Regions from separate parts of the Mesorhizobium sp. M1A.F.Ca.IN.022.06.1.1 genome, predicted to be linked through region 1. Evidence: riboswitches for the same ligand, from Rfam matches in the RefSeq annotation. Region 1 holds a riboswitch; the other holds the start of a gene.
The links. Region 1 has a riboswitch for S-adenosylmethionine ahead of EJ078_RS11330 (O-succinylhomoserine sulfhydrylase). Riboswitches for the same ligand answer to the same signal wherever they lie in the genome.
Positions count from the first base shown of each region.

Region 1 (7,249 bases):
GGCGTCGCCGAAGACGTCAAGCATGGTCCGCGTGTCGCCGTTTCGGCGCTGACGACGAACCTGCGCGAATACGGACTGATCATCGCGCTGATCGTCATCATGCTGTTCTTCCAGTACACGACGTCCGGCACGCTGTTCAAACCGGTCAACCTCAGCAACCTGGTGCAGCAGAACTCGTTCATCATCGTGATGGCGCTTGGCATGCTGCTGGTGATCGTCGCCGGCTATATCGACCTCAGCGTGGGATCGGTCGCCGGCTTCATCGGCGCGCTTGCCGCAATGATGATGGTCATCTGGCCGCTCGGTGTATTCAGCAATCCTCTGGTGGTCTCTATCGTTTGCTTGATCGTCGGTGCGCTTATCGGCGCGGCGCAAGGCTATTGGATCGCCTATCACCGAATACCGAGCTTCATCGTGACGCTGGCGGGCATGCTGATCTTCCGCGGCATCTGCCAGGCACTGCTTGGCGGCGGCTCCTCGGTAGGTCCGCTTCCCGACAGCTTCAAGGCGTTGAGCTCCGGCTTCATCCCCGACGTCATCGGCCCGCTGACGCTCATTCCGCCGACGGTGAATGCCGCCGGCAAGACCATCGTCGGCAGCGGCCTTACGCTGCACATGACGACGATCGTGCTCGGTCTGGTCGCGGTGCTCGCCTATGCCTATTTCGGCTTCAGGACACGGCGTAAGCGCGAACGGCATGGCTATGAGGCCGAGCCCTTCCCGCTGTTCGTCGTCAAGACGCTGGTCGGCAGCGCGCTGGCGCTGTTCCTGGTCTTCCAGTTCGCCAGCTACAGGGGCCTGCCGGTGGTGCTTCTGGTGATGGGCGTGCTGATCTCGCTGTTCGTCTTCGTCACCAAGCGCATGACCATCGGCCGCCGCATCTATGCGATGGGCGGCAACGCCAAGGCGGCGCAGCTGTCGGGCATCAACACCGAAAGGCTGACGCTGCTCGTCTTCATCAACATGGGCGTGCTGTCGGCGCTCGGCGGCCTGATCATCGCCGCTCGCCTCGGCCAGGCCGTCCCGGCCGCCGGTCTGGGCAGCGAGCTCGACGTGATCGCCGCGGTCTTCATCGGGGGCGCCTCGGCGATGGGCGGTGTCGGACAGGTCATCGGCGCCGTGGTCGGCGGCTTCATCATGGGCGTGATGAACAACGGCATGTCGATCATGGGCGTCAATGTCGACTGGCAGCAGGTGGTCAAAGGCCTGGTGCTGCTCGGTGCCGTCATCTTCGACGTCTACAACAAGAACAAGGCGTAGAGGCCGGAGGCAAGGACTAAGGAGGCATACGGGTTCTAGATCGCGAAGCTGCCGGCAACCCGTCGGCGCGAAGAAGTCCTGGAAGGACCAGGCTCGCGAGTGCAATCCGGACGAAGAGTTTCAACCGTGGCGCGGATCGGTTCCGGGCTGCGCCGGTCAGGGCTTGCCAATCGGCAGCCGGGCCAAGGCAAAAGAGAGAGGGTTCATCATGCTGATTTCCCAGAGCCTCGATGACGCCGAGACGATCCGCGTCGTTGCCCGCAGCGGCGGCAAGACCCGGATCATCAACGGCGCGCGCAGCGTCTATTCGCTGGCGATGGAGGCAGCCCGCACCGGCACCGGGCTCGAGGCGCTGATCGAGCGCAAGGGCTATGGCGAGACGGTCGACCTCGACGCCGTCTACAAGAAGGGACGCCTGGTGTCGCCGATCAACCATCCCGACCCCGCGCATCTCCACCTTACCGGCACCGGGCTTACACATCTCGGCTCCGCCGCGACACGCGATTCCATGCACAAGAAGCTCAGCGACGGCGAGGAGCAGCTCACCGATTCCATGAAGATGTTCCGCATGGGGCTGGAGGGCGGCAAGCCGGCCAAGGGCGAGATCGGCGTGCAGCCGGAATGGTTCTACAAGGGCAACGGCACCATGGCGGTGGCGCCCGGTGCCGCGCTGATGTCGCCGGCCTTCGCGCAAGACGCCGGCGAGGAGCCGGAGATCGCCGGCATCTATGTCATCGGCGACGACGGCGCGCCGTTCCGCGTCGGCTTCACGCTGTCCAACGAGTTTTCCGACCATGTGACCGAGCGCGTGAACTACCTGTTCCTCGCCCATTCCAAGCTGCGCAACGCCTCGTTCGGACCGGAAATCCTGATCGGCGAGCTGCCCGCCGACATAAGGGGCTCTTCACGAATCTGGCGCGACGGCAAAGTGCTTTGGGAAAAGCCGTTCCTGTCCGGCGAGGCGAACATGTCGCACACCATCGCCAATCTCGAGCATCACCATTTCAAATATTCGGCCTTCCGCCAGCCGGGCGACGTGCATGTGCACATGTTCGGCACCGCCACACTCTCGTTCGCAGACGGCGTCAGGACCGAGGAAGGCGACACGTTCGAGATCGAGGCCAAGGATTTCGGCCTGCCGCTGCGCAACCCGCTCGAGATCGAGAAGCCAGTGAAGGTGGCGGTGAAGGCGCTGTGAGGTTAGCGTGATCTCCCCCACGAGGGGGGAGATTGGCAGCTTCAACCTCAATAAATATCGAAATCGAAATACTTCGATTGGATCTTCTTGTAGGTGCCGTCGGCAACAATGGCGTCGATGGCCGCGTTGAGGCGGTCGCGCAGGGCGGTGTCCTCCAGGCGCACGGCGATGCCGGCCTCGGTCTCGGTGCCCTTGACGTCGCCCACCAGCTTGCAGCAGCCGTCGCTCGCCTTCTTCATCCAGTCGACCAGCACGAACTTGTCCGAGATGACGGCGTCGAGCCGGCCGTTGAGCAGATCGGTGACCGCCTCTTCCTGGGTCGGGTAGAGCTTCGCCTCGGCGCCGGCCTTGGCGTAGACGTCCTGGGCGTAGTTGGCCTGGGTGGTCGAGGCCTGGGCACCGACCGTCTTGCCGGCAAGCGAGGCCGGCTCGGTCGAGGCGATATCGGCGTCCTTCAGGGCGACCAGCGCAAGCGGCGTGGTGTAGTATTTGTGGGTGAAGGCGACCTGCTTCTTGCGTTCCTCGGTGATGCTCATCGAGGCGATGATGGCGTCGAATTTCTTGGCCTGCAGGGCCGGAATGATGCCATCCCAATCCTGGGTGACGATCTCGCATTCGACCTTCATCTGCGCGCAGAGCGCATTGGCGATGTCGATGTCGAAGCCTTCCACCTTGCCGTCCGGCGTGATGGTGTTGAAGGGCGGATAGGCGCCCTCGGTGCCGATCTTGATCTTTTCGGCCGCGTCTACCGAACCGACGCCGAGCGCCAGCATGGCGGCGGCCGCAGCCGACAGGATCCATCTGGATATCTGCATTTTCATCCCCTTGGGTTCAGTTGCTACATGCTCAGACGCAGCCAAGCACGGCGCGCGAGGCCGGGCAAGCACAGCCTGGCGATCAGCGCGCGGCGCGAAAATGCTTGGAGAGCTTCAGCCCCTGCGCCTGATAGTTGGAACCCAGCTCGCTGCCATAGAGCGCCTGCGGCCGCTTCAGCATATGCTCGTAGACGAGGCGGCCTACGATCTGGCCGTGGTCGAGGATGAACGGCACCTCGTGGCTGCGCACTTCAAGCACCGCGCGGCTGCCGCTGCCGCCGGCGGCGGAATGGCCGAAGCCCGGGTCGAAAAAGCCGGCATAGTGGACGCGGAACTCGCCGACCAGCGGATCGAAAGGCGTCATCTCGGCGGCATAGAGCGGCGGCACGTGCACGGCTTCGCGAGAGACCAGGATGTAGAACTCGTCCGGGTCGAGCACGAGCTCGCCGGCCCCGCTCTTGTAGAGCGGTTCCCAGAAGTCGACCACATCCTGAGCGGCGCGCTTGTCGACGTCGACGAGGCCGGTGTGGTGCTTGCCGCGATAGCCGACCAGGCCGTCCTTGTCGCCGTCGAGATCGATAGAGAGCGCAATGCCGCCGCCGGAGATGTTGGGCGGCTCGGTCGCAACCAGCATCTCGGCGTGATGGAGGTCACGCAACTCATTCTCCGACAGCACGGCATTGCCGGTGCGGAAGCGGATCTGCGACAGGCGCGAGCCGGCGCGCACGACGATCGGGAAGGTGCGCGGGCTGACCTCGAGATAGAGCGGGCCATGATAGCCGGCGGCGATCTTGTCGAACTCATGGCCGCGGTCGGTCATGACACGCGTGAAAATGTCGAGCCGTCCGGTCGAGCTCTTCGGGTTGGCCGAAGCCGAGACTTCCGCCGGCAGCGCCAGGCTTTCCTGCAGCGGCACGATGTAGACGCAGCCCGTCTCCAGCACCGCGCCCTCGGCGAGGTTGATCTCATGCAGCTTCAGCCGGTCCAGCTTGTCGGCCACCAGATGATCGGGACCGGGCAGAAAGGAAGCGCGCACGCGAAAGGCCTTGTCGCCCAGTCTCAGATCGAGGCTAGCCGGCTGGATCTGGTTGGTGCCGAGCGCGCGCGGCGACTTCAGCGCGCCCGACTGGAAGAGCGCCGCGATGTCCTGATCCGGAAGAATGCCTGTCTGCCGCAATGTCTGGCTCCGGGCGAAGTCATTGTCGTCGCAGTTTCCTGTCGCAAAACCGCGGGACACTTTTGCGGAAGCTGCCTGGTACAAACCTCTTAATCAAGCCGGCAATTGACGCAAGCGCGGTGCGGGTCTAAAGGGTCGTTATCCCGTGGTGATTTGGCCGGTCGGCTTGCAGCCACGTTAAACAAGTCGCTAAAGGACCGTCGGGCCGCAAGGCCGTATGGACCGGTTGCGACGTCGCGGCCGGTTTTTTTGTGTTTGGAAGCAGGGCGATGACCAAGACGCGTAACTGGAAACCTCAGACGGCACTCGTGCATGGCGGGACGCTGCGTTCCGGCTTCGGCGAGACCGCCGAGGCGATGTATCTCACCCAGGGCTATGTCTACGAGACGGCCCAGGCAGCGGAAGCCCGCTTCAAGGGGGAGGAACCCGGCTTCATCTATTCGCGCTACGCCAACCCGACCGTCGATATGTTCGAGAAGCGCATGTGCGCGCTGGAAGGCGCCGAAGACGCACGCGCCACCGCTTCCGGCATGGCCGCCGTGTCCGCCGCCCTGCTGTGCAGCGTCAAGGCCGGCGATCACATCGTTGCGGCGCGGGCGCTGTTCGGCTCCTGCCGCTGGGTGGTCGAGACGCTGGCGCCGCGCTATGGCATCGAGGCGACGCTGATCGACGGCACCGACATTGCCAATTGGGAAAAAGCGGTCAGGCCGAACACCAAGCTGTTCTTCCTGGAAAGCCCGACCAACCCGACGCTGGAAGTGGTCGATATCGCCGCTGTCGCCGCTTTAGCCAATTCGATCGGCGCACGCGTGATCGTCGACAACGTCTTTGCCACGCCGCTGCAGCAGAAGCCGCTGCAGCTCGGCGCCCATATCGTGGTCTACTCGGCGACCAAGCATATCGACGGACAAGGCCGCTGCCTCGGCGGCGTCATCCTGTCGGACAAGAAGTGGATCGACGAGAACCTGCACGACTATTTCCGGCACACCGGCCCGAGCCTGTCGCCATTCAACGCATGGACGCTGCTGAAGGGCCTCGAGACGCTCCCGCTGCGCGTGCGCCAGCAGACCGAAAGCGCCGGCAAGATCGCGGACTTCCTGGCTGGCCGGCCGGAGATCGCCCGCGTCATCTATCCGGGCCGGGCCGACCATCCCCAGGCGGATATCGTCAGGAAGCAGATGTCGGGCGGCTCGACGCTGATCTGCCTCGACGTCAAGGGCGGCAAGCAGGCGGCCTTCGCCTTCCAGAACGCGCTCGACATCGTGCTGATCTCGAACAACCTCGGCGACGCAAAGAGCCTGATCACGCATCCGGCGACGACGACGCACAAAAACCTCACTGACGAGGCCCGCGCCGAGCTCGGCATCGGACCAGGCACGCTCAGGCTCTCCGTCGGGCTGGAGGATACCGACGACCTGCTCGCCGACATCGAACAGGCGCTGAAGGCGGCGAAGGAATGAACCGTCACGGCGGCAAAGAAGACGCTTGAGCCGCAGCCGGCTCAAGCAATCTCTTCGAGTTCAGTCATCCCGCTGTTGCGGATGGTCATTGCGTTGCCACGCCATTCGACGGCCACGCCAAGCCAGCCGCGCGCCCAGATGGCGGGAAGCATCGCGTCGCGCACGATCATCGCGGTGACGCTGCGCGGCGACAGATACCAGCCCTTGGACCAGGCGAGCATGCATTCGGGCACATAGGCGATCGCCAGCACGCAGAGCGCGGTCGTGGGCAGGCTGACACCGGCGCTTGCCGCCGCAATCAGCGCCATAAGCAGCGGCGCGACCACACCGGTCAGGATTTCGGGCGCGAAGAACAATGGGAAGGTGACGCGGCGCAGCCGCGCCCAGCGCGCCTGGCGCGACCAGATTTCGGCGAGCGTGCGCTGGCCGAGCGGTTGCTCGAAGGGCGAGGCCACGAGATTGACCCGAAGGCCTAGGCTGTTGACCAGCTTGGTCGCCGCCGCGTCCTCGGCGATCTCGGCGGCCAAAGCCTGGATGCCGCCATTTGCATCCAGCATCGGCTTGCTCCACAGCATGCTCTTGCCCTGGGCGAAGCCAAGGCCGAGCGCTTCGCCGGCATATTGCCAGCGCGCCTGCAGCGTGTTGAGGAAGGCGCATTCGACCTCGGCCCAGAAACCGTTCGGACGCGAGCCGATCGGCGTCGAGCAGACGAGGCCGGTGTCCGGCCCCAGGGCGCCATCAGATGCTGGACATAGTCCTTGGGCATCAGCACGTTGGAATCGGCGAGGATCACTCAGTCGTGCCGCGCCGCCTGCCAGCCCTTGATGCAGTTGTTGAGCTTGGGATTGGCGCTGATCCTGTCATCGCCGACGAGGAGCCGCGCCGGAACATTCGGAAAGCGCGCGATGGCGGCGTTGATCAGCTTGACCACGGGATCTTCGGCGTGCGCGACGCAGAAGATCAGTTCGTAGCGCGGCCAATCGAGCGAGAAGGCGCGGTCGAGCGTCTCCTGCGTGAACGGCTCCACGCCGCGCGACGGCACGACGATCGAGACGGGGGGCTGCTTGCTGGAAGGCGGATGAATGACCCGCCTGGGCTTCAGCCGCGACGATGCGAACAGGATGCTGGCAAGGTTGGAAAAAAGAAGGGCCAAGGAAACAAAGGCGGCTGCGAGGGTCAGTTCCATCGAGATCTGGTCACTCCGGAAAGGCCGCCCGCGGCCATTTCATCACTCGACAAAGCGCCCGAGTCGCCCGCACGGTTTGTGCACACCAACATTGTCATGTGTCACTTAAATGACATTGTTTGTCGGCACTTGCGGTGGAAAAGCCGGCAGGCT
Region 1 is NZ_CP034455.1:2,382,063-2,389,311, forward strand. Features, by position in the region: gene mmsB (multiple monosaccharide ABC transporter permease) at 1-1,260, shown strand, start outside; gene araD1 (AraD1 family protein) at 1,469-2,458, shown strand; gene EJ078_RS11320 (ABC transporter substrate-binding protein) at 2,506-3,273, opposite strand; gene EJ078_RS11325 (2'-deoxycytidine 5'-triphosphate deaminase) at 3,356-4,450, opposite strand; SAM riboswitch at 4,586-4,663, shown strand; gene EJ078_RS11330 (O-succinylhomoserine sulfhydrylase) at 4,720-5,910, shown strand; partial or broken gene EJ078_RS11335 (ceramide glucosyltransferase) at 5,952-7,096, opposite strand.

Region 2 (7,249 bases), 1.4 Mb from region 1:
AGACCAGGGCGCGCTGCAGCCTGCTCTTGTCGAGCAAGGCCTGACGATTGATGCATTTGGTGCTGCGGCCGCCCTTGACCGAGATGAAGGAACTGATCAGCACTTCGAGCGAGGGGTTCCTGTCGAAGTGCGACAGCGTCCGGTCGAGGCGGTCCGGCAGATAGACATCGTCCGAATCAAGAAAGGCCACGATCGGCGCCCGCGCGCGCTCGATGCCCGCGTTGCGCGCGGCATTGGCGCCGCGCCATTTCGCGCCGACATAGATCAGTCTGGGATCGCGAATCTCGGCCAGCGCCAAGGCCGTTCCGTCGGTCGAACCGTCGTCGACAACAATGTGCTCGAAGCGGGTAAGTGTCTGGGCAAGAACACTTTCCACCGCGCGCACGACCTGGCTTCGCCGGTTGTGCGTCGGCGTGATCACGGTGATCAGCGGAGCTGGGTCGGAGGCAGTCGGCATCTAACTTTCGTTATGGGCAGATAAACGATGACCGTAAGATACTCGCACAACCTGCCTCCATGTCCGCCCCCGGATGGATTCGGCAAACGCTACAGAAAAGAGCCGCCTATGTCACCTGAGGTGTCGCATCGGGGTCAAGTTCAGAGCGTGTTTCCTCAAAGTTATGCGGTTTGAAAGCAACACTTCGCGGCGGTTTATCCTTCAACTATGCCCGACATAGTCAGGCACGGTTTCGATTTCGTCGCTTACGAGACCGGCAGCGAGGCTGAAATGACCAAGAAATGCCAGGGTATAAAAAGCCAGGCCTACCACCAGTGAAAACGGGATCTGCCAAAGAGGCATACCCGTTTGCGGCGCGTGGCTGAGCACGCGTCGCGTCGTGCGCCACGACATGGTCCACCAGCGACTGAACGACTTGACGATCCGCTGGCTGCGACTGGGGGCATGAAGCGCGACGAACTTGCGGTCGGCGTCCCTGCCGGTCACCAACGCGCGCCAATAGAAGAACCGCCAGCCGCGCGGAGAGTAGTGGTAGACGCGCGCATCAACGTTGACGATCTTGTGGCCCTCGCGCCGAAGCTGGTGCATCAGCAGCGTGCAGGACACCTTGAAGCCGTTATGTGCCGGGAAAGGGTGGCTGACGATCCAATGGCGCCGGAAGGCGACATTGTTGGCATTGATCGCCCGCTTCGAGGCGAATCTTTCATCTCCACGGGCCATCGGGAAGAACCAGATCAAGGCGAAGGTTCTCGAGAAGAAGTCGTCGTAGGACAGATAGGTATGGCCGTTCACGCAGACGGTTTGCGGCTGTTGAAACGGCTGCAGCAGATTTGAAAGCCAACGTGGCTGAGGGACCGTGTCCGAATCCAGGAAAACGACGATGTCTCCTTCGGTCAAAAGCACGCCGTTGTTCTTGAGTTCGTAATACCGACCGTCGGGGCAAGATGTGATCGTCAGGTCGGCAACCTGCATCAATTCAGGCGCTTCAGCTTCAATGCTCGCTTGCAGCAAGCTGCCGTCCGAATCGGGCCCGCCATGCGACACGACAACTTTTGGCCTTGCAAAACCCGTAGCGGAAACAGCCGCGATTTCGCGCGCCAGTGACTTCAGCCCCAGGCCGATCTCGTTCCAGTCGATGGATTTGGCGTTCTCCATCTCCATGACGATCGAATAGATCGGGTGTTCAGCCATAGATAATCACCACCAGTTTTGCCGGTACAGTCGCTATAGCCCTGCGGGTATGCCGTCAAACGATTCTCGGTGCCATTCTATTTGCAAGTTTGCGCTTCAATCGCATGATTCTTTCTAGATCTTCAGGAACCCGCGCTTTTTTCTGTGCGGGAAGCTCGACGGGTCGGCAAATTCAGACAGGAAACGTTTTCTCCATTCGTCATTGGTCCCGTCGCGCTGGATTTCGAGACCTGATCCGAGATTCGTTCCCCAGACAGGCTCGACCCCGGCCAACTGGGCAATTTTCTCGAGGCTTCCTCTCGGGTTTTGCTGGACCTGCTCGTAAGTTAGCGCAAGAAAGGACAGCCCGTTTTTCGCGAACCACCCGTCCCAGGCCAGATTTTCCATCAGAATCTTTTCGAGCGATTCGGCGATAGCCTCGCCGTCATAGCGTGGGGACGCGCGATTGACCTCGCTAGAGCGGAATCTGCGGGTTTGGCGCGCACGCGCCCATGAGATCGCCTGACCCAGCAAATCGCTGCGCGTCAGGCGCACATAGTGAAGGTTGGGAAGACTGGCGGGGAGGTTCACCTTCTTGGCAACTTGAGCGAATTGACTCGCAAAAAGCTTGATCGCGTAGATTCCGGAAGAGGACCGTCCTTCCGTCAGCGCCCTCAGAAGCTGCCCTCTGGCATCGCGCGGATAGCCTGGCTGTTCGAGCAGCCGGCGCCCGCCAAACCACTCCAGTGGATTGCCCAGCCCGGCGGAAGCCATCAGTCCTGCAAGATGATTGCTGCCGGTACGCGGCGAAGTGCACACAAGAATCCCTGTGCTTATCTCCGACAGAATTTCCGACGGGATTTGAACCCCGGCCGGCCGGCGTCGAAAGAGATCGAGCGAGATCATCGTTTCAGCAAGAACACCGCCTGCTGGCCGAAGAAGTTCCAGAACCACCAGGGCATCGACAGGCCGATCTTCTGGCCGTTGGCGTCGAGCGCGGTCGCCTTCTCGACCGTCGCGCCGAGCTCTTCGCACAGATTGACGAAGTCGCGAATGGTGCAGAAGTGGATGTTCGGCGTGTCGTACCAGGAATAGGGCAGGTCCTTGGTGACCGGCATCCTGCCCTTGATCAGCAGCGAGAAGCGCACGCGCCAATGGCCGAAATTGGGGAAGGAGACGATCGCGCGGTTGCCGATCCGAAGCAGCTCGTCGAGCACAAGTTTCGGGTTGCGGGTCGCCTGCAGCGTTTGCGACAGGACGACGAAATCAAAACCTTTGTCGGGGTAGAATTCGAGGTCCTTGTCGGCATCGCCCTGGACGACGGAAAGGCCGCGCGCCACGCATTCGTTGACGCCGCGCTGCGACAGCTCCAGGCCGCGGCCATCGACCTGCTTGGTCGCCTGCAGAACCTCCAGAAGCACGCCGTCGCCCGAGCCGACATCGAGCACGCGCGAATGCGGCGGGATGAGATCGGTGACGACTTCGAGGTCGACACGCTGGGCGCGATTGACGCTCATGGGCACACCTCCGGCCTTTGAGCATTTCCAGCCAGTCGGAATCTCGGCGCCTCAGAAATGCGGCCAGGACACAGAGATCGCGCGCCACTCATAGGCTGAGCCCCCTTGCGCGCGCCGCCGAGCCTATGAAGCCGTTGATGGCCGCGAACAATTCCGGTTCGTCGAGCAGGAAAGCGTCGTGGCCGCGGTCGGTCTCGATCTCGACGAAGGAGACGGACGCGCCGGCGGCGTTCAATGCATGCACGATCGAGCGGCTTTCCTCGGTCGGAAACAGCCAGTCGCTTGTGAACGACACGAGACAGAAGCGTGTCTTAGTGCCCGCGAAGGCATCGGCCAGCCGTCCGCCGTGGTCGGCGGCGAGGTCGAAATAGTCCATAGCGCGGGTGAGATAGAGGTAGGAGTTGGCGTCGAAGCGGTCGACGAAGGTCATGCCTTGATGGCGCAGATAGCTTTCGATCTGGAAATCGGCGTCGAAGCCGAAGGTCAGCGCCTCGCGATCCTGCAGGTTGCGGCCGAACTTGCGGTGCAGCGCTGCTTCCGAGAGGTAAGTGATGTGCGCGGCCATGCGCGCCACGGCGAGGCCCTTTTCCGGCCGCCTGCCGAAATCGAGATATTTGCCGCCGTGCCAGTCCGGATCGGCCATGACGGCCTGCCGCCCGACCTCGTGGAAGGCGATGTTCTGCGAGGAATGGCGGGCGCCGGTGGCGATTGGCAACGCGGAGAAGACGCGTTCCGGGTAGCTTGCGGCCCATTGCAGCACCTGCATGCCGCCCATCGAGCCGCCGAGCACGCAGAACAGCTTCTCGATGCCGAAATGATCGACCAGCATCAGCTGCGCCCGCACCATGTCGCGGATGGTGATGATCGGCAGGTCGAGCCCATAGGGCCTGCCTGTCGCCGGATCGGTCGAGGCCGGGCCGGTGGAGCCGAGGCAGCCGCCGATGACGTTGGCGCAAATGACAAAAAAGCGGCTGGTGTCGATGATCCTGCCGGGGCCGATCAGCACCTCCCACCAGCCCGGCTTGCCGGTCACCGGGTTGGTGCTGGCGACATGCTGGTCGCCGGTCAGCGCGTGGCAGACGAGGATGGCGTTGGAGCGGGCGTCGTTGAGGGCGCCGTAGGTCTGGTAAGCGACCTGGAACGGCGACAGCACGGTGCCCGCATCGAGTTTTAGCGGCTTGTCGGGACCGAACTGCAACACCGGGCTCGACGGTTGGTCGGCCTCGTGGTTGGTCCTTGGAGCGCGCTGAGCGGCCATTGCATTCCCCATCCAGTCGCATCGATCTCGCGATACGGCGTCCGGCCGGCAACGGACAACAAAAACCGGCCTGCCTTCGCAAAGCCGGTTACAGGTTGCAAACGGCCCTTTAGCGAATTGTTTAACGTGGCTGCAAGCCGACCGGCCAAATCACCACGGGAGATCCGGCTGTTCTTCTAGGGCCAGCGCCGCGCTTCGTCAACGGTCTGCCTACGCGCGAGCGCGCCGGCCCCTCGACATTCGGGGCCACCGCCTGTATTTCCGCTGCGGCCTCGAACCAGGGCCTCTCGACGGATTTGTGACATGAAGCAGGATCAGCCACGTCCGACGCCCCGCGCGGGCATCATGGACATCGAGGCCTATGTGCCGGGAAAAAGTACCGCGCCGGCCGGCGTGACGAAGGTCTACAAGCTGTCGTCCAATGAGAATCCGCTCGGGCCCTCGCCGAAGGCGATCGAGGCCGCCCGGGAGGTGGCTGCCAAATTGGACGTTTATCCCGACGGCTCCGCCCGCCGGCTGCGCGAGGCGATCGCCGATGTGCACGGCCTCAATCCGGCAAACATCGTCTGCTCCAATGGCTCCGACGAGATCCTGGGGCTGCTGGCGCAGACCTATCTCGCGCCGGGAGACGAGGCCGTGTTCACCGAACACGCCTTCATGGTTTACAAGATCTATATCCAAGCCGCCGGCGCCAAGCCGGTGGCGGTCAAGGAGACGGACGAGAGCGCCGACATCGACGCAATCCTCGCCGCGGTGACGCCGGCGACGCGGATCGTGTTCCTCGCCAACCCCAACAATCCGACCGGCACTTATGTGCCGTTCCAGGAGGTGCGCCGGCTGCATGCCGGACTGCCCAAGAGCGTGCTCCTAGTGCTCGACGCGGCCTATGCCGAATATGTGCGGCGCAACGACTATGAAGCCGGCATCGAGCTGGCCGGGAGCTCCGAGAACGTGGTCATGACCCGCACCTTCTCCAAGCTCGGCCTCGGCGGCGCACGCATCGGCTGGATGTACGGACCGGCGCATATCGTCGATGCCATCAACCGGGTGCGCGGGCCCTTCAACGTCAATGCAACCGCGATCGAGGCCGGCATCGCGGCCATCCGCGACCGCGCCCATGTCGAGCGCAGCGTGGCGCATAACGAGAAGTGGCTTGCCTGGGTCAGCGAGGAGCTGACCGGGCTCGGGCTGCGCGTGACGCCCAGCGTCGGCAATTTCCTGCTGATCCACTTCCCCGACAACAAAAAGCATTCGGCAGCGGCCGCGGACGACTATCTCAGCGCGCGCGGCTACATCCTGCGGCGCGTCACCGGCTACGGCTTTCCCAACGCGCTGCGCATGAGCATCGGCATCGAGGAGGCCAATCGCGGCGTCGTCGAGGCGCTCAAGACATTTCTGAAAAGCTGAAGCACCATGACAGCACCGATGTTCGGAAGAATAGCGCTGGTCGGCATCGGCCTGATCGGTTCGTCGCTGGCCCGCGTCATCCGCCGGGAAGGCCTGGCGCGCCACATCGCTGTCGCGACGCGCAGCCAATCGACGCTCAAGCGCGCCGAGGAACTGGGTCTCGGCGATTCCTACACGACCGAGGCCGAAGACGCGGTGCGCGACGCGGATCTCGTCATCGTCTCGGTTCCGGTCGGCTCGTCCGGCGAGGTCGCGGCCGAGATCGCGCCGGCGCTGAAGAAAGGCGCGATCCTCACCGATGTCGGCTCAACCAAAGCTTCGGTGATCGCGCAAATGCAGCCGCATGTGCCCGTCGGTGTGCATTTCATCCCCGGGCACCCGCTGGCGGGCACGGAAAAGTCCGGGCCGGATGCCGGCTTCGCCGATCTCTTCGACAACCGCTGGTGCATCTTCACGCCGCTGCCGGGCACGGATCCGGAGGCGCTGGAAAAGCTCTCCGAATTCTGGCGGCGCTGCGGCTCCAACATCGACACGATGGACCCGCAGCATCACGACATGACCTTGGCCATCGTCTCGCATCTGCCGCATATCATCGCCTACAACATCGTCGGCACCGCCGACGACCTGGAATCGGTGACCAAGACGGAAGTCATCAAATACTCCGCTTCCGGTTTTCGCGACTTTACCCGACTGGCCGCTTCCGACCCGACCATGTGGCGGGACGTGTGCCTGCACAACAAGGACGCGATCCTGGAAATGCTGGCGCGCTTCTCGGAGGATCTGGCCTCGTTGCAGCGAGCGATCCGCTGGGGCGACGGCGAGAAGCTGTTCGACCTGTTCACCCGCACGCGCGCCATCCGCCGCTCGATCATTGAGGCCGGCCAGGATATCGATGTGCCGGATTTCGGCCGTCAGGCCGTGGAGCACCCGGGGGCCAAGCCCTAGGCCTTCTGCTCGATCTGTCCCGATGCGGGCCAGTGCGCCGCCATCATGGCCATTGTCTCGGCTCTGTCCGGAGCGCCGAGCCGGCCGCCGAAGCGCAGGCATTTAAGCGCGGCGGCGGCGCTGGCAAAGCGCAGCGCCTGCTCGGGCGGCATGGCTTCGGCAAGGCCGACGGCGAAGGCGCCGTGGAAGACGTCGCCGGCGGCGAGCGTGTCGACCGCCTTGACCTTCGGCGCCTCGACATGCCGGACGCGACCGGTTCCCCGATCATGCCACCAGGTTCCGGCAGCGCCGCCCGTCACCGCGACGAAGGCGTCGGTGCGCGAGGCGAGATCGGCGCATGCGCTTTCCGGATCGAGCGCATGGCCGCAGACGATCCGCGCCGCCGGCTCCGAGGCGACGATGTGCGAGGCCAACGGCAAAAGCCGCTCGAGCACGTCGACCGGCGCGGTGTCGGCGTCGAGGATCGCCGGACGGCCGGCGTCCCGCGTGGCCGCC
Region 2 is NZ_CP034455.1:3,773,830-3,781,078, forward strand. Features, by position in the region: gene EJ078_RS18090 (glycosyltransferase family A protein) at 1-457, opposite strand, end outside; gene EJ078_RS18095 (glycosyltransferase) at 659-1,648, opposite strand; gene EJ078_RS18100 (Stf0 family sulfotransferase) at 1,763-2,581, opposite strand; gene metW (methionine biosynthesis protein MetW) at 2,530-3,144, opposite strand; gene EJ078_RS18110 (homoserine O-acetyltransferase) at 3,233-4,402, opposite strand; SAM riboswitch at 4,492-4,569, opposite strand; gene hisC (histidinol-phosphate transaminase) at 4,706-5,809, shown strand; gene EJ078_RS18120 (prephenate/arogenate dehydrogenase family protein) at 5,816-6,754, shown strand; gene EJ078_RS18125 (sugar kinase) at 6,751-7,249, opposite strand, start outside.
Region 2: another riboswitch for S-adenosylmethionine. It lies ahead of EJ078_RS18110 (homoserine O-acetyltransferase); the one in region 1 lies ahead of EJ078_RS11330 (O-succinylhomoserine sulfhydrylase).